Regions from separate parts of the Streptomyces sp. NPDC031049 genome, predicted to be linked through region 1. Evidence: riboswitches for the same ligand, from Rfam matches in the RefSeq annotation. Region 1 holds a riboswitch; the other holds the start of a gene.
What was found. A riboswitch is a leader RNA that binds a small molecule or an ion and turns the genes downstream of it on or off. The one in region 1 is predicted to bind S-adenosylmethionine.
Positions count from the first base shown of each region.

Region 2: another riboswitch for S-adenosylmethionine. It lies ahead of thrC (threonine synthase); the one in region 1 lies ahead of ACZ45Q_RS10100 (aminotransferase class V-fold PLP-dependent enzyme).

Region 1 is NZ_JBVIGC010000005.1:35,231-50,365, reverse strand. It holds gene ACZ45Q_RS10120 (sensor histidine kinase) at 1-1,054, shown strand, start outside; gene ACZ45Q_RS10115 (response regulator transcription factor) at 1,051-1,716, shown strand; gene ACZ45Q_RS10110 (SLC13 family permease) at 1,858-3,273, shown strand; gene ACZ45Q_RS10105 (glycerate kinase) at 3,285-4,487, shown strand; gene ACZ45Q_RS10100 (aminotransferase class V-fold PLP-dependent enzyme) at 4,433-5,809, opposite strand; SAM riboswitch class IV at 5,989-6,105, opposite strand; gene trpD (anthranilate phosphoribosyltransferase) at 6,183-7,247, opposite strand; gene qcrB (cytochrome bc1 complex cytochrome b subunit) at 7,379-9,040, opposite strand; gene qcrA (cytochrome bc1 complex Rieske iron-sulfur subunit) at 9,037-10,110, opposite strand; gene qcrC (cytochrome bc1 complex diheme cytochrome c subunit) at 10,107-10,916, opposite strand; gene ctaE (aa3-type cytochrome oxidase subunit III) at 10,983-11,603, opposite strand; gene ACZ45Q_RS10070 (response regulator) at 11,749-12,150, shown strand; gene ACZ45Q_RS10065 (L,D-transpeptidase) at 12,159-13,436, opposite strand; gene ACZ45Q_RS10060 (cytochrome c oxidase subunit 4) at 13,577-13,975, opposite strand; gene ctaD (aa3-type cytochrome oxidase subunit I) at 13,972-15,135, opposite strand, start outside.
Region 2 is NZ_JBVIGC010000008.1:119,699-134,833, reverse strand. It holds gene ACZ45Q_RS15995 (carboxylesterase/lipase family protein) at 1-1,563, opposite strand, end outside; gene ACZ45Q_RS15990 (NADH:flavin oxidoreductase) at 1,597-2,727, opposite strand; gene ACZ45Q_RS15985 (hypothetical protein) at 2,913-3,368, shown strand; gene groL (chaperonin GroEL) at 3,460-5,082, opposite strand; gene ACZ45Q_RS15975 (cold-shock protein) at 5,397-5,600, opposite strand; gene ACZ45Q_RS15970 (MoaD/ThiS family protein) at 6,041-6,316, opposite strand; gene thrC (threonine synthase) at 6,313-7,611, opposite strand; SAM riboswitch class I at 7,630-7,771, opposite strand; gene ACZ45Q_RS15960 (glucosyl-3-phosphoglycerate synthase) at 7,944-8,888, shown strand; gene ACZ45Q_RS15955 (hypothetical protein) at 8,917-9,654, opposite strand; gene ACZ45Q_RS15950 (alpha,alpha-trehalose-phosphate synthase (UDP-forming)) at 9,831-11,234, shown strand; gene otsB (trehalose-phosphatase) at 11,279-12,148, opposite strand; gene ACZ45Q_RS15940 (DUF3263 domain-containing protein) at 12,283-12,519, opposite strand; gene ACZ45Q_RS15935 (ABC transporter substrate-binding protein) at 12,594-13,859, opposite strand; gene ACZ45Q_RS15930 (ROK family protein) at 14,005-14,997, shown strand; gene nagA (N-acetylglucosamine-6-phosphate deacetylase) at 14,997-15,135, shown strand, end outside.

The DNA.
Region 1 (15,135 bases):
GGCCGAGCGCAGCATCTACGCCTCGCCCGACTCCACGGGCACCCTGCACCGCCCCGAGGGCGACATCCGCTGGGCCAAGGTCACCGTGGCCCGGTACGGCGGCGAACCGGCGGCGGCCTTCGTGGTCGCCTTCCACCCGGAGCGCGAACAGCGGCGCGCCGACGAGGTGTTCCGGGTGCTGCTCGCCATCTCCGGCGTCGCCCTGCTGATGACGACCGGCATCGCCTGGGTGGTCGCCGGGCGCATCCTCAAGCCCGTACGCCTGGTGCGCGCCACCGCCGCCCAGCTCACCGAGCAGGACCTCACCCGGCGCATCCCGGTGCACGGCCACGACGACGTGGCCGCCCTCGCCGAGACGTTCAACGCGATGCTCGACCGGCTGGAGCGGGCCTTCGCCACCCAGCGGCTGTTCGTGGACGACGCCGGCCACGAACTGCGCACCCCCATCACCATCGTGCGCGGCCACCTGGAACTGATGGGCGACGATCCCGCCGAGCGCGAGGAGACGGTGCGGCTGGTCACCGACGAGCTGGACCGGATGAGCCGGATCGTGGAGGACCTGCTGCTGCTGGCCAAGGCCGAGCGTCCCGACTTCGTCACCCCCGAGCCGGTGCAGGTCGCCGAACTGACCGCCGACGTCTTCGTCAAGGCCCGCACCCTGGGCGAGCGCGACTGGGTGCTGGCCGAGGTCGCCGACCGGGAGGCCCGGCTGGACCCCCAGCGCATCACCCAGGCGATGGTCCAGCTCGCGCAGAACGCCGTGCAGCACACCACCGCCGGCCAGACCATCCGCATCGGCTCCCGCGCCGAGGGCGCGCGCATCGAGCTGTACGTCGCCGACTCCGGACCCGGGGTGCAGCCGGGGGACGCCGAGGTGATCTTCGAGCGGTTCCGCCGGGGCACGGCCCGGCGCGGCGCCCGCGGCTCGGGTGCCGGCCTGGGCCTGTCCATCGTCAAGGCGATCGCCGAGGGCCACGGCGGCCGGGTCCGCCTCCACGACACCGAGGGCGGCGGCGCCACCTTCGTACTCACCCTGGAAGAGACACGCTCATGAACCGCATCCTCATCGTCGAGGACGAGGAACGCATCGCCGCCTTCGTGGAGAAGGGCCTGCGTGCCAACGGCTTCACCACCACCGTCGTCGCCGACGGCGAGGCCGGGTACGCGTACGCGCTGACCGGCGGCTTCGATCTGATCGTGCTGGACATCGGGCTGCCCGGCAGGGACGGGTTCACGGTGCTGCGCGAGCTGCGCGAGGCCCGGGTGACGACCCCGGTGATCGTGCTGACCGCGCGGGACTCCGTACGGGACACGGTGGCCGGTCTGGAGGGCGGCGCCGACGACTGGATGACCAAGCCGTTCCGCTTCGAGGAACTGCTCGCCCGGGTGCGGCTCCGGCTGCGCACGGCGGCCCGGGCGCCGGAGGTGACGGTGCTGCGGTCGGGGGCGCTCAGCCTGGACCTGCGCACCCGCCGGGCCCGCGCCGGGGAGCGCACGGTCGACCTGACGGCCCGTGAGTTCGTGCTGCTGGAGCTGTTCCTGCGCCACCCCGGGCAGGTGCTCTCCCGCGAGCAGATCCTCTCCCACGTGTGGGGCTACGACTTCGACCCGGGCTCGAACATCGTGGACGTCTATGTGCGGGCGCTGCGCAAGAAGCTCGGTGCGCAGCAGGTGGAGACGGTGCGCGGGATGGGGTACCGGCTGCCGGCCTGGTGAGGGCGACCGGGCCGCGCGAGGACCGCGGCATGCCGGGGGCCGGGGCCGAGCGCGCCGGGACGGGGCCGCGCGCCGGGACGGTGAAGTTTCCTTCATCTTCGGCTCATTGGAGGCTCACGGCCCGGGTGAACCCTCGATGGCGTGACGCTGAATCCCCGCCTGACCGCGGCCCTGTGCGTGGCGCTGTCCCTGTGCGCCCTGCTGGCGGTGCCCGCCAACTTCCCCGGCCTGAGCGGTGACGCGCGCCTGACCCTGGCCGTGTTCGCGCTCGCGACCTGCGCCTGGATCGGTACGCCGATCGACGACACCTACATCGCGCTCGGCGCGGGGCTGGCCCTGACCGCCACCGGGGTCATCAGCAGCGACACCCTGTTCGGGACGCTCGGTGACTCGACGGTGTGGCTGCTGATCTGCGCGTTCGTGCTGGCCGCCGCGGTGACCCGGAGCGGCCTCGCGGGACGCGCGGCGGTGTTCCTGGTCGGCGGGGCCCGCACCGTACGCCAGTTGGTGCACCTGACCACCGCGGCGCTGGTCGTCACGGCGTTCGCAGTGCCGGCCACCTCGGGCCGCGCCGCGCTGGCGCTGCCGGTGTTCCTGGCGCTCGCCAAGGCGCTCGCCGACCGCAAGCGGCTGGTGGTGATGCTGGCGCTGCTGTTCCCGACGGTGATCCTGCTGTCGGCGGTGGCCACGCTGATCGGCGCGGGCGCGCACCTGATCACGGTGTCGGTGCTGTGGGAGGCCACCGGCGACCGGGTCGGTTTCACCGAGTGGCTGCTGCTGGGCCTGCCGCTGGCCGTGACCTCCTCCCACCTGGCCGCCGAGGTCGTGCTGTGGACCACGACCCGGCGGGCCGACCGCCAGGGCCCGGTGCGCATCACCGCCGAGGAGATACAGCGGCACACCGACCACGCGGTCACCGGCCCCTGGTCGCAGCCCGAGAAGCTCTGCGCGCTGCTGCTGGCCACCGTGGTGGTCCTGTGGTGCAGTGAGCCGCTGCACCACGTGCCGCCCGCGGTGGTCGCCCTGATCGGCGCGGTCGTCGCCTCCTCCCCCGCCCTCGGCACCGTGCGGCTGAAGGACGCGCTGAAGACGGTGCCCTGGTCGCTGCTGCTGTTCATGGCCGCGACGATGGCGATGGGCGTCGCGCTCGCCGACTCGGGCGCGGCGAGGTGGCTGGTGTCCGGGCTGCCGTCGGGCATCGGGCCGGCCCTCTTCCTCACGGTCGTGGTCCTGGTCAGCACCGCCGCCCACCTGGTCCTCCAGTCCCGCTCGGCCCGCTCCTCGGTGCTGGTGCCGCTGGTGATCGCCGCGGCCGTCGGCGCGGGCGTCAACCCCGTGGCCGCCGCGCTGGCCTCCACCGCCGCCGCCGGCTTCTGCCACACGCTCCCGGCCTCCGCGAAGCCGGTCACCCTGTTCGCGGACATCCCCGGCACCCCCACCTACACCCCGCGCGACCTGCTGCGGCTGTCCGCCGTGCTGGCCCCGCTGACCGCCGCGCTCGTCCTGCTCTTCGCCGTCGCGGTCTGGCCGCTGCTCGGCGTTCCCGTGACCCGCTGAAGGAGTCCGCCATGCTCAACCGTGTCGTCGTCGCCCCCAGCGGCTTCAAGGAGTCCCTGTCGGCCCAGGCAGCCGCCGACGCCATCGCGGCCGGTGTGCGCCGTGTCCTGCCGGATGCCGAGGTCGACCGTGTCCCGCTGGTGGACGGCGGTGAGGGAACGGCCGTCGCGCTGGCCGCCGCGACCGGGGGGCGGCTGGTGGCGCTGGCCGCCACGGGACCGGTCGGGGACACCGTGGGCACCCACTTCGCGCTGCTCGGCTCCCAGGACACGGCGGTCGTGGAGATGGCGGCGGTGGCCGGTCTGTCCCTCGTGCCCCGTGCCCTGCGGGACCCCGGCGCCACCACCACCTACGGGGTCGGCGAGCTGATCCGGGCGGCGCTGGACACCGGTGTGCGGCGCATCCTGGTCGGCTGCGGCGACTCCGGCACCTCCGACGGGGGCGCGGGCGCGCTCCAGGCCCTCGGGGCGCGGCTGCTGGACCCGGACGGCTTCGAACTGCCGCCCGGCGGGCGGGAGCTGACCCGGCTCGCCCGCATCGACCCGTCCGGGCTGGACGCCCGGCTGAAGGACGTCGAACTGCGCGTCGCCTGCAACCCGTTCAACGTGCTGTGCGGCGAGCGCGGCGTGGCCCGTGTCTTCGGCCCGCAGAAGGGCGCGACCCCGGCGCAGGTCGAGCAGCTGTCGGCCGGCCTGGAGAACTGGGCCTACGTCCTCACCCGCGACCTCGGCGTCACCGGCACCGACCTGCGCTCCGGCCCGGGCACCGGTGCCTCCGGCGGCCTGGGCGCCGGACTGGCCGCCCTGGGCGCCCGGTTGCTGCCCCGCTTCGACGTGCTGCTGGACCAGCTCGACCTGGACGAGCGGCTGGCCCGGGCCGACCTGGTGCTCACCGCCGAGGGCGCCCTGGACCACCAGACGCCGCGCGGCAAGATCCCGGCCGAGGTCGCCCGGCGCGCCAAGCTCCACGGCCGTCCGGTCCTGGCGCTGGCGGGCACGCTCGGCGAGGGCGCGCACGAGGTGCCCGGCGTGGACGCCTGCCACGGCATCCTGCCGGCGCCGATGGCGCTGGCGGAGGCGCTGGTGCGGGGCGCGGAGCTGCTGACGGACGCCACGGAGCGGGCGCTGCGGATGGTGCTGCTGGGCGCCCGGCTACCGGCTCACGCCGCCGCGGTGGAGGTGTCGGGGACGCACCGGCCGTCCTCGGTGCGGTAGTTCCACTTGGCGCCGTTGCGCACGAGTTCCCTCACCGCGGTCACGAACCGCTCCACGTGCTCGTCCGGGGTGCCCGCGCCGAAGCTGACCCGGACGGCGTTGAGCGACTTCTCCCCGGGCGCGGCCTCCGGCGCCCCGCACTCGCCCTGGGTCTGCGGGTCGCTGCCGAGCAGGGTGCGCACCAGCGGGTGGGCGCAGAACAGGCCGTCGCGGACGCCGATGCCGTACTCGGCGGACAGCGCGGCGGCGAAGTGGGAGCTGTTCCAGCCGTCCACGACGAAGGACAGCACCCCGACGCGGGGCGCGTCGTCGCCGAAGAGGGAGAGGAACCGGACCTCGGGGACGTCGGCGAGCCCTTCCCGGACGGTGGCGATCAGGTGCCGTTCGCGGGCGACGAGGGCGTCGAACCCGGCCTCGGTGAGCGCCTTGCAGGCGGAGGCGACGGCGTAGGCGCCGATGACGTTGGGCGAGCCGGCCTCGTGGCGGGCGGCGCCGTCGTGCCACTCGACGTCCACGCCGCCGTCGGTGCGGCGGGTGACGGTGCGGCTGGCTCCGCCGCCCGCGAGGTACGGCTCGGCCGTGCGCAGCCAGTCGGCGCGGCCGGCCAGGACGCCCGCGCCGAAGGGGGCGTACAGCTTGTGGCCGGAGAAGGCGACCCAGTCGGCGTCCAGGCCGGACACGGAGACGGGGTGGTGCGGGGCGAGCTGGGCGGCGTCCAGCACGATCCGGGCGCCGTGGGCGTGCGCCGCGGCGGCCAGTTCCCGCACGGGCCACAGTTCGCCGGTGACGTTGGAGGCGCCGGTGACGCAGACGAGGGCGGGGCCGTGCGGCTCGCGGTCGGCCAGGGCGCGCTCCAGGGTCTCCACGGCCTGGTCCGGGGTGCGCGGCGCGTCGAGGTAGGTGACGTCCGCGTGCCGCCAGGGCAGCAGCGAGGCGTGGTGCTCGGTCTCGAAGACGAAGACCCGGCAGCCGGCCGGGAGCGCGCCGGCGAGCAGGTTGAGGGAGTCGGTGGTGGAGCGGGTGAAGACGACCTGGTCGCCGTCGCGGCAGTCCAGGAACTCGGCGACGGTCCTGCGGGCGTTCTCGAAGAGGTCGGTCGACAGCTGGGACAGGTACCCGGCGCCGCGGTGCACGCTGCCGTAGTACGGCGCGTAGGCGGCGACGTCGTCCCAGACCCGCTTCAGCGCCGGCGCGCTGGCGGCGTAGTCGAGCGCGGCGTAGGTGACCTCGCCGCCGGTGACGAGCGGGACGGTGACGTCGCTGCCCAGAACGGGCAGCGGGGCGCAGAGCGACTGGTGGGCGGCAGCGGTGGTGACGGACATGGCGGAACTCCCGTGACGGCGTGCGGAGATCACCGCGCGAGCGTGCGGGGCTCGAGCGCGGGACCGGGGAAAAAGGGGTGCGGAGGCGGGGCTCTGCGGCCCTAGCGCATTCGCTGCATCACAGAAGGCTCCCTCGATGACCAGGACCCCTGGTCCCACGCTTCACGAAGCGTGCGAGGGGTCCGCGCTTGTCGTGAGCCCTGCTGCTCACGACCTGGTCCTCACCCGGGGCACCCCGCCACGGACGGAGGGTTGCCGGACAGCCGGCCGGGGCCGAATGGCTGTCACTCATGACCTGGACAGGAAGCTACGCGAAGAGATCGACGTCCCGCAACCCGGGTCCGGATCGCGGGACGTACGACACGTGGGCGGCTCAGGCGTTGCTGGCGGCCACCCAGCGCTCCAGCACCCGCCGGGCGGAGCCGCTGTCGATGGACTCGGCGGCCCGGGCCATGCCGGCCCTCAGCTGCTCGGTCAGCGGCTCGTCGCCCGGCGCCAGGGCCACCAGGGCCGCCGCCGCGTTCAGCAGGACCGCGTCCCGCACCGGCCCGCCCTCGCCGCCCAGCAGCCGCCGGGCCACGTCGGCGTTGTAGGACGCGTCGGCGCCGCGCAGGGCCTCGACCGGCACCGGCTCGATGCCGACGTCGCGCGGGTCGAAGGACTCCTCGGTCACCTTGCCCTCCCGTACGACCCACACCTTCGACGTGGACGTGGTGGTCAGTTCGTCGAGGCCGTCGTCGCCCCGGAAGACCAGGGAGGAGTTGCCGCGCTCGGCGAAGACGCCGGCGATGATCGGCGCCATCCGGGCGTCGGCGACACCGATGGCCTGGGCGCGGACCTTGGCGGGGTTGGTCAGCGGCCCGAGGAAGTTGAACACCGTCCGGATGCCGAGCTGGCCGCGGGCGGCGGCGACGTGCCGCAGCGCCGGGTGGAACTTCACCGCGAAGCAGAAGGTGATGCCGGCCTCCTCGGCGACCTCCGCCACCCGCCGCGGGGTCAGCTCCAGGTTGACGCCGAGCTTCTCCAGGACGTCGGAGGCGCCCGAGGCCGACGAGGCAGCCCGGTTGCCGTGCTTGACGACCTTGGCGCCGGTGCCGGCCACGACGATGGCGGACATGGTGGAGATGTTGACCGTCTTGGCGCCGTCACCGCCGGTGCCGACGATGTCGACCGTGTTCCCGGGCACCTCGATCACGTTGGCGTGCTCGTACATGGTGCGCACCAGGCCGCCGATCTCCTCGACGGTCTCCCCCTTGGCCCGCAGCGCCACCGCGAACCCGGCGATCTGCGCGTCGGTCGCCTCACCGCGCATGATCACGTCCATCGCCCAGGCGGTGTCGTCGGCCGTGAGGTCCCGGCCGTCCAGCAGCCCGTTCAGCAGGGCGGGCCAGGAGCGGCCCGCCGCGGTGTCGCCTCCAGCGGGGGTCACAGCGCTCATCAGCCGCTCCTGAGTTCGGTGGACAGTCGGTGGACGGAGTCTGCCTCCACCCTATCGACCCCGGGGGACGCCGCAGGGCCCCGTCCGAACACCGGACGGGGCCCTGCGGCGTGGTGTGGCGACGCGGAGGATCAGTGGTGGCCGTGGCCGCTCGTGATCTCCTTGTACTCCTCGACGGTCGGCTTCGGGATCTGGTTCCCCTCGCCGTAGTACGCCTTGCTGAGCTTGGCGCGCAGCTTCTCGGAGCCCTTCACCTTGCGCTCGACACCGTTCTCGTCGACCGTCGGGCCGATCTCGACGGGCCGGTACTGCTCGTGCGCCGTGAGGTTGTGCAGCTGCTCCTGGCTGAGCGGCTCGTGCACCTCGATGAACTCACCGTGCGGCAGGCGCTTGATGATGCCCGACTCGCGGCCGTGCAGCACCTTGTCCTTGTCGCGGCGCTGGAGGCCGAGGCAGATCCGCTTGGTGATGACGAAGGCGATGACCGGACCGGCGAAGAAGCCGATGCGGACGAACCAGGTGACCGCGTTGATCGACAGGTGGAAGTGCGTGGCCACGATGTCGTTGCCACCGCCGATCAGCATGATCATGTAGGCGGTGATCCAGGCGACGCCGAAGGCCGTGCGGGTCGGGGCGTTGCGCGGGCGGTCCAGGATGTGGTGCTCGCGCTTGTCGCCGGTGACCCAGGACTCGATGAACGGGTAGAGGGCGATGACCCCGAGGAAGAGTCCGAAGATCACCAGCGGGATGAACACGCCCAGGACGAGCGTGTGGCCCCAGAAGTTGATCTCCCAGCCCGGCATGGCGCGGACCAGGCCCTCCGCGAAGCCCATGTACCAGTCCGGCTGGGCGCCGGTCGAGACCAGGTCGGCCCGGTAGGGGCCCAGGTTCCAGATCGGGTTGACGGACGCGATGCCGGCCAGGGCCGCGATGACACCGAAGACCAGGAAGAAGAAGCCTCCGGCCTTGGCCATGTACACCGGCAGCAGCGGCATGCCGACGACGTTCTTGTTGTTCTTGCCGGGACCCGCGTACTGGGTGTGCTTGTGGTAGAAGACCAGGATCAGGTGGGCCACCACCAGGCCGAGCATGATGCCCGGCAGCAGCAGGATGTGGATCGAGTAGAACCGGGCGATGAAGTCGTCGCCGGGGAACTCTCCGCCGAACAGGAACATCGAGATGTACGTGCCGACGATCGGCACGGACAGGATCGCGCCCTGCGTGAAGCGGACACCGGTGCCGGAGAGCAGGTCGTCCGGGAGCGAGTAGCCGGTGAAACCGGTGAACATGCCCAGGACGAAGAGCAGGAAGCCGAACAGCCAGTTGACCTCACGCGGCTTGCGGAACGCGCCGGTGAAGAAGACGCGCATCATGTGCACGAACATGCCGGCGAGGAAGATGATCGCCGCCCAGTGGTGGATCTGCCGGATCAGCAGACCGCCGCGCACGTCGAAGCTGATGTCGAGCGTCGACTTGTAGGCCTCGCTCATGAGCTGGCCCTGCATCGGGATGTAGCTGCCGTGGTACTCCACCTCGTTCATCGACGGGTGGAAGAACAGCGTCAGGTACACACCCGTGAGGATGATGATGATGAAGCTGTAGAGGCAGATCTCGCCCAGCATGAAGGACCAGTGGTCCGGGAAGATCTTCCGCATGTTGGCCTTGGCCAGGGAGTAGATCCCCAGCCGGCCGTCGGCCCAGTCGGCGACGCGTTCGCCGGCCGGTGCCTTCCCGCGCGAGCGGCCCGCCGCGCCGGCGGCAGGGGTACTCGGTTCGTTCGGTGCAGTGCTCATCCGCGCTCCCAGAAGGCAGGACCGACGGGCTCTTCGAAGTCGCCGAGCGCTTCGAGGTAACCCTCGTCGTTCACGCCGATGCGCAGCTGCGGCAGGGCGTGACCGGCGGGACCGAAGATGACCCGGGCGCCGTCGGCGAGGTCGAAGGTGGACTGGTGGCAGGGACACAGCACGTGGTGCGTCTGCTGCTCGTACAGGGAGATCGGGCAACCGACGTGGGTGCAGATCTTCGAGTAGGCGACGATGCCCTCGTGCGACCAGTCGAGCTCGCGCTTGTCCTTGATGTCCTCCGGCTCCAGCCGGACCAGCATCAGGGCCGCCTTGGCGATCTCGTTCTGGAAGCCGTGGTCGTGCGGGTCCAGGCCCTCGGGCATGGCGAACGTCAGCGAACCGACGGCGATGTCGGACGGACGCAGCGGCTCGTGGGTGTTCTGGTTGATGAGCAGCTTGCCCCTGGACCACAGCGTGTGGCGCAGCTTGTCCTCGGGCAGCGGACCGAGGTCGCGCAGCAGGACGACGCCGGAGAGCGGGACCAGGGTGAGGGCGCCGAACATGGTGTTGCGGATCAGCTTGCGACGGCCGATCGCGGACTCCTTGGCGCCCTGCTTGAAGTCGGCGTGCACCTGGGAGCGCAGCTCGGGCGAGGCCTCGATCGGGTGACGCTCGTCGGCGATCTCCACGTCGGACATCAGGGTGCGCGCCCAGTGGACGGCGCCCGCGCCGATGCAGAACAGCGCCGCACCCAGGGTCAGACCCAGCGCGAAGTTCAGCGCGTTGAGGTGGCCGATCGGGAAGACGTAGATCGACTTGTCGTGGGGGATCGCCACGAACGCCGCGATGAAGCCGATGGTCGCCAGCATGGACACCGTGAACAGCAGGGCCACCGTGCGCTCGGACCGCTTGGCGGCCCGCTCGTCGATGTCCTGGATCCGGTGCTCGTGGGGCGGCAGACCCGGGTCGGCGAACGGGTTGTCGTCGTCCGCCCGCTTCACCGCGTCGTGCGCGTGCTCGTCGTGGCCTGCGGGCTGCTTCGCCGGCAGGTTCTCTTCGGGAATGTCTTGGCTACTCATGACTTCTTGGCCTTTGCGGTCCGGGCGGCGACCCACACGGCGACGGCGATGCAGGCTCCGAGGCCGAAGATCCAGCCGAAGAGGCCCTCACTGACCGGCCCGAGGCCGCCCAGGGAGAGACCGCCCGGGTCCACGGTCTCGTCGCTGTTGACCGCGTTCAGGTACGCGATGATGTCCTTCTTGTTCTGCTCCGTCAGCACGGTGTCCGGGAAGGACGGCATGTTCTGCGGGCCGGTCTGCATGGCCTCGTAGATGTGCTTCGCGGAGACCCCCGAGAGGTCCGGCGCGTACTTGCCGTGCGTGAGGGCACCGCCCTGACCGGTGAAGTTGTGGCACTGCGCGCAGTTGGTGCGGAACAGGTCGCCGCCCTTGGCGATGTCCGCGCCCGCGGGGTCGTACTCCTGCTCGGTCGGAATGGCCGGACCGGCGCCCAGCGAGGCGACGTACGCCGCGAGCTGGTCGATCTCGGCCTGGGAGTAGATGACCTTCTTGCGCGGGACCTGGGCGCCCGGCTGCTGGGCCGGCATACGGCCGGTGCCCACCTGGAAGTCGACGGCCGCGGCGCCCACGCCCACCAGGCTGGGACCGTCGGAGGTGCCCTGACCATCGGTGCCGTGACAGCTGGCGCAGCCGACGGCGTAGAGCTTCTTGCCCTCGTCAATCGCGAGGGACTGGGCCGTTGTGCCGGCCTGCGCCTTGTCCGCGGGCGCGGCCACGGCATAGAGCCCGCCGGTGGTCACCAGCGCCAGGAGTAGGACGACGAGTGCCGCCAGCGGATGGCGTCGTCGTGCGGAGAGCTTTTTCACGGATTACCCCGGTGTCAGGATCTTCTGCGTCGATGCTTCTGGGATGTGCGCGGGAGCGGGCCGCGCCTACTTGATCATGTAGATCGTGGCGAAGAGGCCGATCCAGACGACATCGACGAAGTGCCAGTAGTAGGACACGACGATGGCGGCGGTCGCCTGCTCGTGGGTGAACCTCCGGGCCGCGTAGGTACGGCCGAGGACCAGCAGGAAGGCGATGAGACCGCCCGTCACGTGCAGGCCGTGGAAGCCGGTGGTCAGGTAGAAGACCGAGCCGTACGGGTCCGACGAGAGCGACAGGCCCTCGTGCTTGACCAGCTCGGTGTACTCGAACACCTGACCGCCGATGAAGATCGCACCCATGATGAAGGTGACGATGAACCACATCCTGAGCTTCTTCACGTCACCGCGCTCGGCGGCGAACACGCCGAGCTGGCAGGTGAGGGAGGAGAGCACCAGGATCGTGGTGTTCGTCGCGGAGAACGGGAAGTTCAGCGCGTCGGCCTTCTCGGACCAGAAGTCCGGGCCGGTCACCGATCGCAGGGTGAAGTACATCGCGAAGAGGGCCGCGAAGAACATCAGCTCGGAACTCAGCCAGATGATGGTTCCGACGCTGGTGAGGTTCGGTCGGTTGACCGACGGGTGCGCGTGCCCGGTATCTACTGTCGTTGCTGTCGCCACGACCGACATTATGTCGGTCGCTTATCCCGCCCTCACTCCGGGGGGTGCCGTTCGGAGTGTCTCCCTGTTCCGGAGCGGTGTTGACGTGGTGTTCAAGGGAGTAGCATCCCGCCCAACGGCCCGTCCTTAACGACGCTGACGTCACGGAGGAAGCATGCAGCCGACCGCCACGGTGCTGGTCTACAGCGACGACTCCAACACCCGCGAACAGGTGCGGCTGGCGACGGGCCGGCGGCCCGCTCCGGACGCGCCCGTGGTGGAGTTCGTGGAGTGCGCGACGCCCGCCGCGGTGGTGCGGGAACTGGACAAGGGCGGCATCGACGTCTGCGTGCTGGACGGCGAGGCCGTGCCCATGGGCGGCATGGGGCTGTGCCGGCAGATCAAGGACGAGGTGTTCCGGTGCCCGCCGGTGCTGCTGCTCATCGGGCGTCCGCAGGACGCGTGGCTGGCGACGTGGAGCCGGGCGGAGGCGGCGGTGACGCTGCCGGTGGAGCCGGTGGAGTTCGCCGCGGCGCTGGCCTCGTTGCTGCGGCAGCAGCACTTGCAGAGCGCCTGAGGGGGCGCTCAGGCCACCGTCGGGCGCAGGCGGGCCGCGTCCTCCGGCTTGGGGGCGGCGGGGTTGCCGCCGGTCAGGGCGCTGCCGGTCTGCCACTTGGCCCAGTCCATGTTCCACTCCCCGAAGCCGTTGCCGAACGGCTCCATCAGGTCGCCGTCGGAGTTGACGACCTGGACCAGGTCGCCCTCCCGGACGGTGTCGAAGAACCACTCGGCGTTGGCGGTGCTCATGCCGACGCAGCCGTGGCTGACGTTGGCGTAGCCCTGGGAACCCACCGACCAGGGGGCGGCGTGCACGTACTCGCCGCTCCAGGTGACGCGGGTGGCGAAGTGGACGGGCAGGTCGTACGACTCCGAGGAGCCCTCGGCGATGCCGACGGTGCTGCTGCGCATGCGTACGAAGCGTTCCTTGCCGAGCACGACCTTGACGCCGTTGCGGGTCTCGAAGCCGGGCTTGCCCGTGGTGACGGGGATCCGCTTGATCTCCTCGCCGTTGCGGTAGACCGTCATGGTGTGCGCGGCGGCGTCGGTGACGGCGATGACGCGGTCCCCGGTGGTGATCTTCAGCGGCTTGGACGCGGCGCCCCACAGCCGGTCGCCGACCTTGATGCCCTCGAGGGTGCTGCGGGCCAGCACGGTGGCGTGAGCCGGCCAGTACTCCTTGGGGCGGTAGTGCAGCTTCTTGTCGTCCACCCAGTGCCAGGCGCCCTCCACGGCGGGCGTGGACTCGACCTTCAGGGCGCGTTCGACGACCTTGCGCTGGGCCGGGTCCCGGACGGGCTCGCTCAGTTCCGCGGTGACGGGCTGGCCGACGCCGTAGGTGCCCGCCTCGGGGCCGAAGGTGACGTTCAGTTCCTTCTTGGCGGTGGGCCGGCCCGTCTCGAAGGTGAGGACCTTGCGGCCGGGTGCCCCGTCGCCGTTCTCCGTGCTCACGCGGACCGTGTACTGGGCGCCTGCGGCCAGCGGTGAGGTGCTGTGCCACCGGGACCCGTCGGCGGAGAGTTCGCCCGCCACATGGCGCCCTGCGGCGTCCACGGCCGTGACGTCGGTGATCCGCCCGTCGGAGTCCTCGGCGACGACCTCCAGGGGCTTGTCCGGGTCGGCCTTCTTCCCCGCGCCGACGGGACCGCTGAAGGTGATCTGGCCGGCCGCGTCGTACGGCGCCGCCGCCAGCGGATGGCCGTCGCCGCCGCTGCACCCCGTGGCGCCCACGCCGAGGGCCACCACGAGCAGCGTGCAGCCGACGACGGTGCGCCCCCGTGCGTGGAAGTGAACGTTGTGGCTCATGACCTCACGCTAGGAACTTCCGTCAGCGGCGGCGCGGCGGGTCGTCCGTACGGGGGACCCCCGGTCCCGCGGACGAGGGCAAAACAAGGGCCCGGACGCTCCTGACGGAGTGTCCGGGCCCCTCGGGTCGACGCCCTGTGCTACTGGGTGCGGTTCTCGCCGCGGTAGTACTCGAAGACCCAGCCCCAGATGCCGATGAGCATCAGCGGAGCGGAGAAGTACATCAGCCACCAGCCGACGGCGATGCTCAGGAAGGCGAACGCGCCGCCGATGGACAGCAGGAGCGGCTGCCAGCTGTGCGGGCTGAAGAACCCGACCTCGCCGGCGTCGTCCGCGACGTCCGCCTCCTTGTTGTCCTGCGCGCCCACGTCGACCCGCTTGGCCGTGAAGCCGAGGTAGAAGCCGATCATGATCGCCAGGCCGAAGGCCAGGAAGAGGGCGGTGGTACCGGCCGGCTCCTTCGACCACACGCCATAGACGACCGCCATGACGAGGATGAAGACGCTCAGCCACATGAACATCTTGCCCTGGATCTTCACTTCCCGGCCTCCTTGCCGCCGGCGAGGGCCTTCTCACCCTGAGGGACGTTCTCCAGCTGGTCGAGCGCGGAGATCTCGGGGTGGTGCAGGTCGAACGCCGGGGATTCGCTGCGGATCCGCGGCAGGGTGAGGAAGTTGTGGCGCGGCGGCGGGCAGGAGGTCGCCCACTCCAGGGAGCGGCCGTAGCCCCACGGGTCGTCGACGCCGACCGGCTTGCCGTACTTGGCGGTCTTCCACACGTTGTAGAAGAACGGCAGCAGCGACATGCCGAGCAGGAACGAGGCGATCGTCGAGATCGTGTTCAGGGCGGTGAAGCCGTCGGCCGCGAGGTAGTCCGCGTACCGGCGCGGCATGCCCTCGGCACCCAGCCAGTGCTGGACCAGGAAGGTGCCGTGGAAGCCGATGAACAGCGTCCAGAAGGTGATCTTGCCCAGGCGCTCGTCGAGGAGCTTGCCGGTCCACTTGGGCCACCAGAAGTGGAAGCCAGCGAACATCGCGAAGACGACCGTGCCGAACACCACGTAGTGGAAGTGGGCCACCACGAAGTAGGAGTCCGAGACGTGGAAGTCCATCGGCGGCGACGCCAGGATCACACCGGTCAGACCACCGAAGGTGAAGGTGATCAGGAAGCCCAGCGACCAGAGCATCGGCGTCTCGAAGGACAGCGAGCCCTTCCACATGGTGCCGATCCAGTTGAAGAACTTCACACCGGTCGGGACGGCGATCAGGAACGTCATGAAGGCGAAGAACGGCAGCAGCACGCCGCCCGTGACGTACATGTGGTGCGCCCACACCGTCACCGACAGACCCGCGATCGCGATCGTCGCGCCGATCAGACCCATGTAGCCGAACATCGGCTTGCGGGAGAAGACCGGGATGATCTCACTGATGATGCCGAAGAACGGCAGCGCGATGATGTACACCTCGGGGTGGCCGAAGAACCAGAACAGGTGCTGCCACAGCAGCGCACCGCCGTTGGCCGAGTCGAAGATGTGCGCACCGAACTTGCGGTCCGCCTCCAGGGCGAACAGCGCAGCGGCCAGGACCGGGAAGGCCAGCAGGACCAGCACACCGGTCAGCAGCACGTTCCAGGTGAAGATCGGCATGCGGAACATCGTCATGCCCGGGGCGCGCATGCAGATGATCGTGGTGATGAAGTT
Region 2 (15,135 bases), on a different contig from region 1:
GGCGTCGAACTCCGTGCCCTCCCACAGCCGGCGGGACGTCTCCTGCGGGTAGGGCGCGACCCTCGGGTCCGCGTCGAGGATCTGCACCGGCCGCTGCCGGGGGTCGTACGCCGGCCAGCCGGGATCGCCGGTCGCGGCGAACGTCGTCCAGGCGCGGCGGACGAGGTCGGACAGCGCCCTGACCTCCGGCGCGGGCTCCGCGCCCGCGAAGAACAGCGGACCGAGGTCGGCGCCGAAGGTGCCGAAGAGCAGCGGGATGTCCAGGGCGTGGCAGGCGCCCAGGGCGGGGTCGGCGGGGGCCGGGAGGGTCAGCACGTAGAGGTGGGCCCGGCCGCCGCCGGTCACCTGCGCCTCGGCCAGGCGCAGGGACGGGATGGCGAACAGCCAGTCCGTCTGCACGCGTTCGTGCAGCTCGCCCGGCGTCGCGTCCGGGAACGCCGCCCGGTACGCGGCCTCGCCGTCCGCGCCCTGCGCTCCCTGCGCTCCCTGCGCTCCCTGCGCTCCCTGCGCCGACGGCGCGTACAGGCGCAGGGTCCTCGCCGCCTGCTCCTCGGTGGCCTGCCCGAGGCGTCCGGCCATGGCGGTGAACAGGCGGAACTCGTCGCGGTTGTGCCCGACGACCAGCTCGACGTCCCGCCCCGCCCCGGCGGCCAGTGCCCGCCACGGGGTGGTCGGCAGGACGTCGCCGTCGACGACGGGCGCGAAGGGGGTGCGGGTGGGCGCGGCCTGACCCCAGCGGTCGGTGTACTGGGCCATCTTGGCGGCCAGGGCCTCGCCCGCCGCCGGGAGTTCGCGCGGGTCGGTCTCCGACAGGGCGGCGGCCGTCGGGGGCAGACCGGCCTCGGCGGCCAGGGCCGTGGCCATGTCGCGGGCGAGGTCGTCGGAGAAGAAGGGGCTGGGGGCGCTCTGGGCGATGGCCCGCCGGAACAGGCCGGCCGCCCTCGGCATGGCGAGCAGCGCCGCGACCGAACCGGCGCCCGCCGACTCGCCGAAGACGGTGACCTGGCCGGGGTCGCCGCCGAACGCCGCGATGTTGTCCCGCACCCACTCCAGGGCGGCCACCTGGTCGAGCAGGCCCCGGTTGGCGGGCGCGCCCTCGATGCGGGCGAACCCCTCGATGCCGAGGCGGTAGTTGAGGGTGACGACCACGACGTCGCCGGCCGTGGCGATCAGCCGGGAGTCGTAGCCGGGGCTGCCGGAGTGGCCGATCTTGTACGCGCCGCCGTGGATCCAGACCATCACCGGCCGGCGGGCGGCCGGATCGGGGTCGGGCGTCCACACGTTGACCGTCAGCCACTCGTCGCCCGCCGGGAGGGCCTGGGTGGCCGCGCGGCCCAGCGCGCCCGCCTCCTGCGGGGCCGGCGGGCCGAAGACGTACGCGTCGCGGGTGCCGTCCCAGGGGCGGGGCGGGCGCGGGGCCGCGAACCGGGCTGCGCCGACCGGTGCCTGCGCGAACGGTATGCCGCGGAAGACGGCCAGGCCGCCCTCCCGCCGTCCGCGCACCGCACCGGCGGCGGTACGCACCACGGGTCCGGCCGTTGCCACGGGTTCAGGGTTCGTCATGCACCGGACACTAGCCCGTCGCTGAGCGCTCGCTCAGCTCAGGGTCTTCAGGGCGGCGGGGTCGTAGGGCGCCAGCTCCTCGGTGCGCCCGGCGAGCACCTTCTCGGCCCACCGCGGGTCCTGGAGCAGTGCGCGGCCGACGGCGACGAGGTCGAACTCCTCGCGCTCCAGCCGGTCCAGGAGGTTGTCGAGGCTGCCCAGTTCGGCGCCCTGGCCCTGGAAGGCCTTGATGAAGTCGCCGTTCAGGCCGACCGAGCCGACGGTGATGGCGGGCTTGCCGGTGAGCTTCTTCGTCCAGCCGGCGAGGTTGAGCTCGGAGCCGTCGAACTCCGGGACCCAGTAGCGGCGGGTGGAGGCGTGGAACGCGTCGACCCCGGCCGCGGCGAGCGGGGCCAGGACGGCCTCCAGCTCCTGCGGCGTCTCGGCGAGGCGGGCGTCGTAGGCCTCCTGCTTCCACTGGGAGTACCGGAAGACGACCGGGAAGCCGGCCGACACCCGCTCCCGGACGGCGGTGACGAGGTCCGCCGCGAACCGGGTGCGGGAGACGGGGTCGCCGCCGTAGGCGTCCGTACGGCGGTTGGTGCCCGCCCACAGGAACTGGTCGACGAGGTAGCCGTGGGCGCCGTGGATCTCCACACCGTCGAAGCCGATGCGCTCGGCGTCCGCGGCGGCCTGCGCGAAGGCGGCGACGACGTCGTCGATGTCCCGCCGGGTCATCGCCCGGCCGGTGACGGTGTCCTCACCGATCCGCAGCCCGGAGGGCCCGACGGCGGGCGCCTCGGGGAACGGCGGCTCCCCCTGGCCGCGCACCATCCCGATGTGCCACAGCTGCGGCACGATCGTGCCGCCCGCCGCGTGCACCGCCTCGGCGACCTTCGCCCACCCGGCGAGCTGCTCCTCGCCGTGGAACCGCGGCACCCGGTCGCTCTGCCCGGCGGAGTCGTGCCCGACGTAGGTCCCCTCGGTGACGATCAGTCCGACGCCGGCGGCGGCACGGCGGGCGTAGTAGGAGACCACGTCCTCGCCGGGGATGCCGCCCGGGGAGAACATCCGGGTCATCGGCGCCATGGCGATGCGGTTGGGGACGGTGAGGCCGTTGATGACGGCCGGGCGGCCCAGGATCTGCGCCGCGCGCCGGGCGCCTTCGGCAACGGTGACGGTCACGGGTGGACTCCTCATGAGAACCGGTCGGTATGTGCACGCGCATGCACCATGTCTCCCCGGGCAACCGGCCCGTCCGCCCCGGCATTCCGGCCGACGGCACACCGGTGACCGAGGTCACACTCACCCCGGCCGGGCGTCCCGGGGGCCCCGGCCGGCGTCGGCGGGCGTGGCGGAGAATGGCGCTCATGACCGAACCGGTGTTCATCAAGAGCAAGTGGGGGACGGCGCGGTACGTCTACAACCCGAGGAACCCCGTCGGCATGGCCCTGATCTTCCTCTCGCTCGCCCTCACCGCCGGCATGCTCCTGTGGATGCACGACGAGGGCGAATGGAGCGAGGACGAACTGCGCAGCGCCGTCCACGAGGCGGCCGGCCGGCTGGAGGCCGGCCCGCGGATCGTGGACGAGTGGCGGGGCCTGGACATGCAGATCGACGACGCGATCGAAAAGACCGGCGAGGGCCCCTCCTACGGGGCGCTGGTGAGCCGCGAGGGCACCTCGGACGACTACACGGACGACTACACCGTCACCGGCGGGGGCACGGACGCCGCCTTCTGCCTGCACGTCACCGAGGTGCCGGTGGACGAGACCTGGTCGAACCTCACCGTGGACGTGAGCGACGGCGCGTGCGAGCGCTACTGACCGGCCCCGGACACGCCCGAGGGCGGCACCCCCGGCTGCTGCCGGGAGTGCCGCCCTCGGCACGGAAGGACGGTACCGATCCCCGAGAGGATCAGAAGTCCATGTCACCGCCCGGCATGCCGCCGCCGGCCGGGGCCGCGGCCTTCTCCGGCTTGTCGGCGATGACGGCCTCGGTGGTGAGGAACAGCGCGGCGATGGAGGCGGCGTTCTGCAGCGCGGAACGGGTCACCTTCGCCGGGTCGATGATGCCCTCGGCGATCATGTCGACGTACTCGCCGGTCGCGGCGTTCAGGCCGTGGCCGACCTGGAGGTTGCGGACCTTCTCCACGACGACGCCGCCCTCGAGACCACCGTTGACGGCGATCTGCTTCAGCGGGGCCTCCAGGGCGAGCTTCACGGCGTTGGCGCCGGTCGCCTCGTCACCCTCGAGCTCCAGCTTCTCGAAGACCTGGGAGGCCTGGAGCAGGGCCACGCCACCACCGGCGACGATGCCCTCCTCGACGGCCGCCTTCGCGTTGCGGACGGCGTCCTCGATGCGGTGCTTGCGCTCCTTGAGCTCGACCTCGGTGGCGGCACCGGCCTTGATGACGGCCACGCCGCCGGCCAGCTTCGCCAGGCGCTCCTGGAGCTTCTCGCGGTCGTAGTCCGAGTCGCTGTTCTCGATCTCGGCGCGGATCTGGTTGACGCGGCCGTTGACCTGGTCGGTCGAGCCGGCGCCGTCGACGATGGTGGTCTCGTCCTTGGTGATGACGACCTTGCGGGCGCGGCCCAGGAGGTCCAGGGTCGCGTTCTCCAGCTTGAGGCCGACCTCCTCGGAGATGACCTCGCCGCCCGTGAGGATGGCGATGTCGCCGAGCATGGCCTTGCGGCGGTCGCCGAAGCCCGGGGCCTTGACTGCGACGGACTTGAAGGTGCCGCGGATCTTGTTGACGACCAGGGTCGACAGGGCCTCGCCCTCGACGTCCTCGGCGATGATCAGCAGCGGCTTGCCCGACTGCATGACCTTCTCCAGGAGCGGGAGCAGGTCCTTGACGTTGGAGATCTTGGAGTTGGCGATCAGGATGTACGGGTCGTCGAGGACGGCCTCCATACGCTCCATGTCGGTGGCGAAGTACGCCGAGATGTAGCCCTTGTCGAAGCGCATACCCTCGGTGAGCTCCAGCTCCAGACCGAAGGTCTGGGACTCCTCGACGGTGATGACGCCTTCCTTGCCGACCTTGTCCATGGCCTCGGCGATCAGCTCGCCGATCTGGGTGTCGGCGGCGGAGATGGAGGCCGTGGAGGCGATCTGCTCCTTGGTCTCGACGTCCTTCGCCTGCTCCAGCAGGGCGGCGGAGACGGCCTCGACGGCCTTCTCGATGCCGCGCTTCAGGGCCATCGGGTTGGCGCCGGCCGCGACGTTGCGCAGGCCTTCCTTGACCAGGGCCTGGGCGAGGACGGTCGCCGTGGTCGTACCGTCACCGGCGACGTCGTCCGTCTTCTTGGCGACTTCCTTGACCAGCTCGGCGCCGATCTTCTCGTACGGGTCCTCGAGCTCGATCTCCTTGGCGATGGACACGCCGTCGTTGGTGATCGTGGGCGCGCCCCACTTCTTCTCGAGGACGACGTTGCGGCCCTTGGGGCCGAGCGTCACCTTCACGGCGTCCGCGAGCTGGTTCATGCCGCGCTCGAGGCCGCGCCGCGCCTCCTCGTCGAACGCGATGATCTTGGCCATGTGAAGTGGTCCCTCCAGGACTGGGGGTGATTCCTTCGGACCGCGCCCGCGCCCGCGACGGACGGCTCGCAGGCCTCGTGGTTCCTTGCCCCACCCGGCCCGCGGGCCTCACCGACCCGGTCCTTCGCTGTCACTCTCACCTTCAGAGTGCTAACGCCAATGATTAGCACTCGCCCGGTCCGAGTGCAAGGTGCGCCCGCGAAGCGGGACCGCTCCGGACGCACCGGGGCCCGCCCCGGACATGCCGCAGGGCCCGCACCCTGCCGGGTGCGGGCCCTGCGATGAAGACCGTTCGCTGTGGTCGACCGCGCGTATCAGGCGGTGACGCGAACCATGTCGGCCTGCGGGCCCTTCTGGCCCTGCGAGATCTCGAACTCGACCCGCTGGCCCTCTTCCAGGGTGCGGTAGCCGTCCATCTGGATCGCGCTGTAGTGGACGAAAACATCCGCACCACCGTCGACCGCGATGAAGCCGTACCCCTTCTCCGCGTTGAACCACTTGACGGTGCCCTGAGCCATGCCTAACTCCCCTATTACTGGCCCTTGCACAGATCCACACTTCGCGGATCCGGGTCAGACCTCACCCCCCAACGGTTGGGGGCGTGCGCCGGAACGCGTCGACCGCGGCTGAATGTATCTGTCCAACTGCCGTCTGCAACAGGTCAATCGGACGAGAATTCTGGACGGACCCGGTCCGGAATGTGGCGAGAATTCGCGCGATTCCAGGGCAAGTCGGGCCGGGCAAAGGGAGCAAAAGCCGCGAACGACACCCACAGTTTGGCTGCATCTTGTCGGGCGTACGGCAGGAATTCAGGGTTCCCGATCCGCGGATCAGGAGCGCGTTCCCCAACTGTACCGCGCTCAATCACGCGGAATTGCCCCCTCCGGATCTCTCACGGAGGGGGCAATAGGGGAAACCCTATGTCACCAACATTACCGTCGGTAACGGCTCTTTCGGGTCAGCCGCCGGCGACCGCCGGGATGATGGACACGCCGGCCCCGTCCGGGGTCGCGGTCTCGAGGCCCTGCTCGAAGCGGACGTCGTCGTCGTTGACGTAGACGTTGACGAACCGGCGCAGCTTGCCCTGGTCGTCCAGGACGCGCGCGGCGATGCCGGTGTGGTTCTTCTCCAGATCGGAGATGACCTCGGCGAGGGTGGCCCCCTCGGCGCTCACCTCTGCCTGGCCGCCGGTGTAGGTGCGCAGGATGGTCGGGATGCGAACGGTCACGCTCATGCGAGGCCAGCCTCTCGGAAGGAGTCCAGGTTCGGGCGGATGGTGGCGGTGAGGCCGGTGCCGGCCACCGCGTCCAGCGTCTTGAGTCCGTCGCCGGTGTTGAGGACGACGGTCGTCTTGGCCGGGTCGAGCACGCCGCTCTCGACGAGCTTCCTCGTCACGCCGACCGTCACCCCGCCGGCCGTCTCGGCGAAGATGCCCTCGGTGCGGGCCAGCAGCTTGATCGCGTCCACGACCTGCTCGTCCGTCACGTCCTCCACCGCACCGCCGGTGCGCCGGGCGATGTCCAGGACGTAGGGCCCGTCGGCCGGGTTGCCGATGGCCAGCGACTTGGCGATGGTGTCCGGCTTCTGCGGGCGCACGACGTCGTGCCCGGCCTTGAAGGCGGTGGACACCGGCGAGCAGCCCTCGGCCTGGGCACCGAAGATCTTGTACGGCCTGTCCTCGACCAGACCCAGCTTGATCAGCTCCTGAAGGCCCTTGTCGATCTTCGTGAGCTGGGAGCCGGAGGCGATGGGGACAACGATCTGGTCCGGCAGCCGCCACCCGAGCTGCTCGCAGATCTCGTACGCCAGGGTCTTGGAGCCCTCCGCGTAGTAGGGCCGCAGGTTGACGTTGACGAAGCCCCAGCCCTCGCCGGCGGGGTCGCCGATCAGCTCGGAGCAGAAGCGGTTCACGTCGTCGTAGTTGCCCTCGATGCCGACGAGCTCACCGCCGTAGACGGCGGCCATGACGACCTTGCCCTGCTCCAGGTCGTGCGGGATGAACACGCAGGAGCGGAAGCCGGCGCGGGCGGCGGCGGCGCCGACGGCGCCGGCCAGGTTGCCGGTGGAGGAGCAGGACAGGGTGGTGAAGCCGAAGACGCGGGCGGCCTCCAGGGCCTGCGCGACGACGCGGTCCTTGAAGGAGTGGGTGGGGTTGCCGGAGTCGTCCTTGACGTACAGCCCGCCGGTGACGCCCAGCTCGCGGGCGAGGTTGTCGGCCTTGACCAGCTTGGTCCAGCCCGGGTTCAGGTTGGGCCTGCCGGCCACGTCGGCCGGGACGGGGAGCAGCGGCGCGTAGCGCCAGATGTTCGCGGGGCCCGCTTCGATGCGCTTGCAGAGTTCTTCGGCGTCGTAGGCCGAGAAGTCGTAGGCGATCTCCAGCGGGCCGAAACACTCCTCGCAGGCGAAGAACGGGCCGAGCGGTACGCGGTGGCCGCATTCGCGGCAGGAGAGCGCCGTGGCCGGACCGAGGTCGACGGAACCCGTGGAGGTGGCGGAGTCGGTGCTGCTTGCGACAGTCTGCACAGCCATGTGAGGCGAGGCCCTTTCTCCTCATCTTCCTCACGACGCATCTCGCCGTGAGACGGATTTGGCACCTTCCCTAGCCGGGAGCCTCGCACCTTCACGAGAACCGACTGGAGGGTTGCCGGGGCTTCATCGGGCCGTATCCCTCTGCCCCTCTGGATGAGCTGTATGAAGTTGTGGGACGCGGCGACCCCGACATGCGACGGTCATCCGCGTTGTTCAAGACTGTAACCGAAGGCCACGACCGTTGAGACAGTCGTCCGAACCGCGAGATGGATCACAGAGATCGCTGAGATCGCTGGGACCGCAGGCGAGAGCACAGGGAGGAGCCGCGGACCGTGCTGGAGGAAGTCGAGCGCTGGCTGATCGCGCGCTCCTGGTCCGCGGCCGACCGGCCGCTGCACCAGATCATGGCGGCGAAGCGGGCCGGCGGCCAGTCGGTCAGCGTGGTGCTCCCCGCGCTCAACGAGGAGGAGACCGTCGGCGACATCGTCGCGGTGGTCCGGCACGACCTCGTGGAGCAGGTGCCGCTGGTCGACGAGATCGTGGTCGTGGACTCCGGTTCGACGGACCGCACGGCTCAGGTGGCCGCCGCGGCGGGCGCCCGGGTCGTGCACCGCGACACGATCCTGCCCCGCGTCCCGGCCGTGCCCGGCAAGGGCGAGGTGCTGTGGCGCTCGCTGCTGGTCACCGGCGGCGACATCGTCTGCTTCGTCGACGCCGACCTGCGCGACTTCTCCTCCGACTTCGTCTCCGGGATCGTCGGTCCGCTGCTCACCGATCCGGACGTGGCCCTGGTGAAGGCCATGTACGACCGCCCGCTCGGCGGCGCGCCCGGTGAGGGCGGCCGGGTCACCGAGCTGATGGCCCGCCCGCTGCTGAACATGCACTGGCCGCAGCTGGCGGGGTTCGTGCAGCCGCTCGGCGGCGAGTACGCGGCCCGCCGCTCGCTGCTGGAGCAGCTGCCGTTCCCCGTCGGCTACGGCGTGGAGCTGGGCATGCTGGTCGACGCCCTGCACCTGGTCGGCCTGGACGCCCTCGCCCAGGTGGACGTCGGCGTCCGCAAGCACCGCCACCAGGACGGCCAGGCGCTCGGCCGGATGGCCGCCGCGATCTACCGCACCGCCCAGCTCCGGCTGGCCCGGGGCCACCTGGTCCGCCCGTCCCTCACCCAGTTCGAACGCGCGGAGGACGGTTTCGAGCCGCGCACGTACTCCGTGGACACCGAGGAGCGCCCGCCGATGGCGGAGGTCCCGGAGTACGCGTCGCGGAGGGTGGCCTGAGCGCCGCGGCGGCCGGCGTGCGGCCGGGTCAGCCGGGGACGCCGTCCGACCAGCGCCAGCGCCCGGCGTCGTCCTGGCGGCAGGTCAGGTACTCGCCGCCGCGGCCGTGGGTGCTCAGGCCGCGGTGCCTGGCGGCGCAGAACTGGCCGTCGGCGTAGCAGTTGCCGGCCGGGCTGGTCAGTTCACAGGCGCCGGTGCCGCCCCCGGTCGAGCCGCCGGTGGAACCGCCCGTGGACCCGCCGGTCGAACCGCTCCCGGAGCCGGTCGTGCGGGCCGGCTCCGGTTCCGGGGTGTGGAGCGGGTCGCCGGAGCAGTCGTGGCCGTTGCGCGGGACGGTGAACGCCACGTCGTGGGAACCGCCCGGGTCGTCGCTCTGCGCGCAGACCTCCTCGCCGGCGGACCAGGACGAGGCCCGCTGTCCGCCGGTGCCCTGGAGCCGGACGGCGTAGTCCAGCCCGGCCCGCTCGGCGGCGGCGACGGCCTTGCCGATGGTGGACCCGGTGTGGTCGTCCAGGGTGACGGCGGTGGGTGTGGGGGGCGGGGTGGGCGTCGGGGTGGGGGACGGCGTCGGGGAGGCGCTCTCACCGGCGGTGGCCTCGGCGGCGGCCGTCGCGGGCCGCTCGTCCGTCGCCGTCGCGGGGCCGCCGCCGTCGCCGCAGCCGGCCAGGACCAGCGCCGAGGCGGCGATCAGCGCGGCGGTGCCGGTGATCCGGCGGACCCGCCCCGCCCGGGGGCCTCCGCGGTCGCGGCCGGTGCGTATAGGCATGACATCGGGCATGAACCCACCCCCCAGGAAGGTGAAACGTGCACCAGAAAGGCGCAACGTGCACCGCGCATCCTCATTCCGTTCACACCTCCCCCACAAGTCATCTGACCGAATTGGCGCCGGGTTCGGCCCGGGGGAACGTTTGAGCGTTTCGGGGCCGGGCTAGGTTGAGGCTTATGGCTTCGACGTTCGGTGCTGCTCAGGTACTGGTGGCCTCCAACCGGGGGCCGGTCTCGTACGAGGTGCGGGAGGACGGCTCGCTGCGGGCCAAACGCGGGGGCGGGGGCCTGGTCTCCGGCCTCTCGGCGATCGGCCCGGAGGCCGGGGCCCTGTGGGTGTGCTCGGCGCTCGGCGACGGCGACCGGGAGGCCGTGCGGCGCGGGGCCGGCGAGGACGGCGTACGGATGCTGGACATCCCGGCCGACGTGCACGCCGACGCGTACAACGGGATCGCCAACTCCGTGCTGTGGTTCGTGCACCACATGCTGTACCAGACGCCGCTGGAGCCGGTCTTCGACGCGGAGTTCCGCCGGCAGTGGGCCTCGTACGAGGCGTACAACCGCGCCTTCGCCGAGGCGCTGGCGGAGGAGGCCGCCGAGGGCGCGGCCGTGATGGTGCAGGACTACCACCTGACGCTGGTGCCGGGCATGCTCCGCGAACTCCGCCCGGACCTGCGCATCGGCCATTTCTCGCACACGCCGTGGGCGCCGGTGGAGTACTTCCGGATGCTGCCCGACGACATCGCCGAGCGGGTGCTGCGCGGCATGCTGGGCGCGGACCGGCTCGGGTTCCTGACGCGGCGCTGGGCGGAGGCGTTCACCGGGTGCTGCGAGGCGCTGGCCGGGGGGCTCGGCGACACGCGGATCGGTGTGCACGGCCTGGGCGCGGACGCGGACTTCCTGCGGCAGCGGTCGCACGAGCCGGACGTGGACGAGCGGATGGCCGCGCTCCGGGAGGAGATCGGCACCGGCCCGGACGGCAGCGCCCGCCGGACGATCGTCCGGGTGGACCGGACGGAGCTGTCCAAGAACATCGTGCGGGGCCTGCTGGCGTACCGGCAGCTGCTCGTGGACCACCCCGAGTGGCGCGAGCGGGTCGCGCACGTCGCCTTCGCCTACCCCTCGCGGCAGGACCTCGCGGTGTACCGGGACTACACGGCCGAGGTGCAGCGGGTGGCCGAGCAGATCAACGCGGAGTTCGGCACGGCGGGCTGGACCCCGGTGGTGCTGCACGTCAAGGACGACTTCGCCCGCTCCCTGGCGGCGTACCGGCTCGCGGACGTGGCCCTGGTGAACCCGGTGCGGGACGGCATGAACCTGGTCGCCAAGGAGGTGCCGGTCGTCTCCGACGAGGGGTGCGTCCTGGTCCTGTCGCGCGAGGCGGGGGCCCACGAGGAGCTGGGCGAGGACGCGGTCACCGTCAACCCGTACGACGTGGTGCAGACGGCGCGGGCCCTGCACGAGGCGCTGTCCGTCCCGGCGGCGGAGCGCGCGGAACGGACCAAGCGCCTGACGGCGGCGGCGACCGCCCTCCCCCCGGCCCGCTGGTTCCTGGACCAGCTGGAGGCCCTGCGCGCCTGACGCGCCCCGGAAGGGGCGCGGGGAACCGCCCTCGGGGCGCGCTCCTACGCGATCGCCTCCGCCAGCCCCCGCAACAGCCCCACCACCCCCGCCGGCCCGTCCACCACGACGTCCGCGCGGTCCCGCAGTTCCGTGACCTCGTCGCTGCCGCTGCACACCAGCACGCCGGGGATGCCGTCGGCGCGGAGTTCCTCGACGGCGGCGTAGGCCGGGAGGTCGCCTAGGTCGTCGCCCGCGTAGAGGACCGACCCGGCGCCGACGGCCCGGACGTGCTCCCGCAGGGCGACGCCCTTGTCCATGCCCGGCGGGCGGAGTTCCAGGACCATCCGGCCGGGCTCGACGATCAGGCCGTGCAGGCCGGCCAGGTCGGTGAGCGGGGCGCGCAGAGCCTCGAAGGCGGCCTGCGGATCGTCGGCGCGCCGGGTGTGGACGGCGACCGAGCGGCCCTTCTCCTCGACCCGGGTGCCCCGGCCCGTCGCCCCGGCCCGCTCCAGCAGTCCGGGCAGTTCGGCGCGGACGGCGGCGACACCGGGGTGGGGCTCGGGCGCGGTGACGGCACCCGTGGCCGCGTCCCAGCGCTCGGCGCCGTAGTGCCCGAGGACGACGAGGTGTTCCAGGCCGGCCACGCCCGCGAAGCCGCCGTGGCGGACGGCGACGTCGGCGGGACGGCCGGTGATCACCGCGACGGAGGCGATCTTCGGGGCGAGCGCGACCAGCACCGGGACGGCGTCCGGGTGGGCGCGGGCCTGTTCGGGGTCGGCGACGATCGGGGCGAGCGTGCCGTCGAAGTCGAGCGCGACGACCGCGCGGCCGGGGTGCGTGAGGACGGCGTCCATACCGTCCTGCCCGGCCTGCGTGGCCGGTTCCGGGAGGGGGGTGCTGAACGCGGCTGAGGAGTCCTGGTGGCTGCTCATGACGCGAACCTATCCCGCGCCGGCGACGGTCACGCCTCGCCCGGCCACCCGGCCGCCCTGCCGCCTCCCTGCCGAGCAGCTCCCTGACGGGCGGCAGCCCCTGACGTGCAGCCCAGCCGGTCAGCGCCCGCCGGTCAGCGTTCCGCCCGGCGCCGCTCCCGGACGCGTCTGAGGCGGTTGACCGTCACCGGGTCCGCCGCCGGCGCCCTCGGGTCGTCCAGGAGGGCGTTGAGCAGCTGGTAGTAGCGGACCGGGGCGAGGCCCAGCTCCTCGCGTATCGCACGTTCCTTCGCGCCGGGGCCGGGGAAGCCTCGGCGCTCCAGCGCGAGGATGTCCCGCTCCCGCTGTCCCAGCTCCTGCCGTTCGTCCATGTCCAAGAACGTAACGCCCGGCACTGACAACAGCCCCTGCCCCGGCCTCGCCCGGCTCGCCCGGCCCTGCTCCGCTACTCCGCGCTCTCCGTGCGGACCGCCGTCGACTGGAGCAGCCCGAGCACCGACTTCGGGTCGCCGTCGGGGCCGACCGCCTTGCCGATCCGCTTCTTGATGTCGGCGCTGACCGCCGCCCAGGAGGTCTTGCCGACCGGGTACAGCTCCGAGAGCACCAGCTCCTTCAGGAACGGCCCGAGGTCCTCGTCCTCCTTCGCCGTGCTCATCGTCTCCGAGGCGGAGGTGGTGACCGGCAGCAGGTCGTAGCGGCGGGAGAAGTCCAGGACGTTCTGCTCGTCGTAGACGAAGTCGAGGAAGTCCCCGATCTCCTCCTTGTGGCCGTTCTCCTTGAAGGCCGTCATCCAGTCGGCGACGCCCAGCGTGCGCCGGCTCGGGCCGTCGATGCCGGGCGTGGGCACCATGCCGAACTTCACGCCCTTGTCGGCGGCCATCTTCATCAGCGTGGGGTGCCCGTTGAGCATGCCGACGTCACCGGCGGCGAACGCGGCGAACGCGTCCGCGCGGTTGAGCTCGCCCGGCGCCACGGGACCGGTGAGGTCCTTGCCGACCAGCTCCTCCTTGAGCCAGGTGAAGGTGCCGACGTTGCGGACGGAGTCGATGCTGTAGGTGCCGACGGTGTCGGTGTAGCCGCCCCCGCCGCTGAGCAGCCACTGAAGGGTCTCGGCCGGTGCCTCCTCCGGGCCCAGCGGCAGCGCGTAGGGGTACTTCACGCCCTCCGCCTTGAGCGCCTCGGCGGCCTCGGCGAGGTCCTCCCAGCTCTCGGGCGGGGTGACGCCGGCCTTGTCGAAGAGGGTCTTGTTGTAGAACAGCACGCGCGTGGAGGCCGCGAACGGCATCCCGTACTGCACGCCGTTGACCTGCCCCGCGGTGGCGAGCTGGGAGACGAAGTCGGCCTGCGTCTGGATGGAGAGCAGGTCGTCGGCCCGGTAGAGCAGGTCGTCGGCCGCGTAGTCGGAGTAGGCGCCGATCTGGGCCATGTCGGGCGCCTCGCCCGCCCGGACCATCTCACGGACCTTGCGGTCGACGTCGTTCCACGAGTACACGGTGACGTCGACGCGCACGCCGGGGTGCTCGGCCTCGTAGGCCTCGACCAGTTCGTCCCAGTACTTCTGCGAGCTGTTGGCCTTGCTGTCGCCGTAGTCGGCGGCGACCAGCTTCAGGGTCACCTCGTCCGCGTCTCCGGTGATCCCGCAGCCACCGAGGACCGCCGTCATGCCCAGTGCGGACACCACCGCGATCGTTCCTGTCCTACGCCGCTGCACTGATCCCTGCCCCAACCATGCCGACCGATCGTCCGTTTACCGGATTAAGGTCTACACCACGCGAGTGGACTAGACCTCTCGCGGGTGTACGGGCCACACTGTCCCCGTGAGACACGTCATCGCCCTCGATGTGGGCGGCACCGGGATGAAGGCCGCCCTGGTCGGGGCGGACGGCGAGCTGCTGCACCAGGCCCGCCGGGCCACCGGCCGCGACCGCGGCCCCGAGGCGGTCGTCGCGGGCATCCTGGACTTCGCCGCCGACCTGCGCGCGCACGGCGCCGACCGGTTCGGCGAGCCCGCCGTCGCCGCCGGTGTCGCGGTGCCCGGCATCGTCGACGAGGAGCACGGCACCGCCGTCTACGCCGCCAACCTCGGCTGGCGCGACGTACCCCTGCGGGCGCTGCTGGCCGAGCGGCTCGGCGGGGTGCCGGTCGCCCTCGGCCACGACGTGCGCACCGGCGGCCTGGCCGAGGGCCGGATCGGGGCGGGCCGCGGCACCGACCGGTTCCTGTTCGTCCCGCTGGGCACCGGCATCGCGGGCGCCATCGGCATCGACGGCCGCGTGGAGGCGGGCGCCCACGGCTTCGCGGGCGAGATCGGCCACATCGTCGTACGGCCCGGTGGCGCGCCGTGCCCGTGCGGGCAGCGCGGCTGTCTGGAGCGGTTCGCGTCCGCGGCGGCGGTCAGCCAGGCCTGGGCCGAGGCCTGCGGGGACCCCGACGCGGACGCCGCCGACTGCGCCGAGGCCGTCGGGTCCGGGGACGCACGGGCCACGCGGGTGTGGCAGGAGGCGGTGGACGCGCTCGCCGACGGGCTGGTCACCGCGCTCACCCTGCTGGACCCGCGCACCCTGATCATCGGTGGCGGGCTGGCCGAGGCGGGGGAAACCTTGTTCACACCGCTGCGGGACGCCGTGGGACGGCGGGTCACGTTCCAGAAACTGCCGGACATCGTCCCCGCGGCCCTCGGCGACACCGCCGGCTGCCTCGGTGCCGGCCTGCTGGCCTGGGACCTGCTCCACGCGGGCCGCGGGCCCGCGCCCGCCACGCCCGCCGCACGCACCGCGACCACCACCGCCGCGACCACCGCGACCACCACCGCCGCGACGACTGCGACTTCCCCGGAGGTAACCGCCTGATGGCCCCCAGCAAGGTTCTCGCCGGAGCCCGGGTGGTCCTGCCCACCGGGACCGTGGACGACGGCCGTGTGATCGTCGACGGCACCCGGATCACGGACACGGCGCCCCCGGGCACGGAGACCGTCGATCTGACCGGCC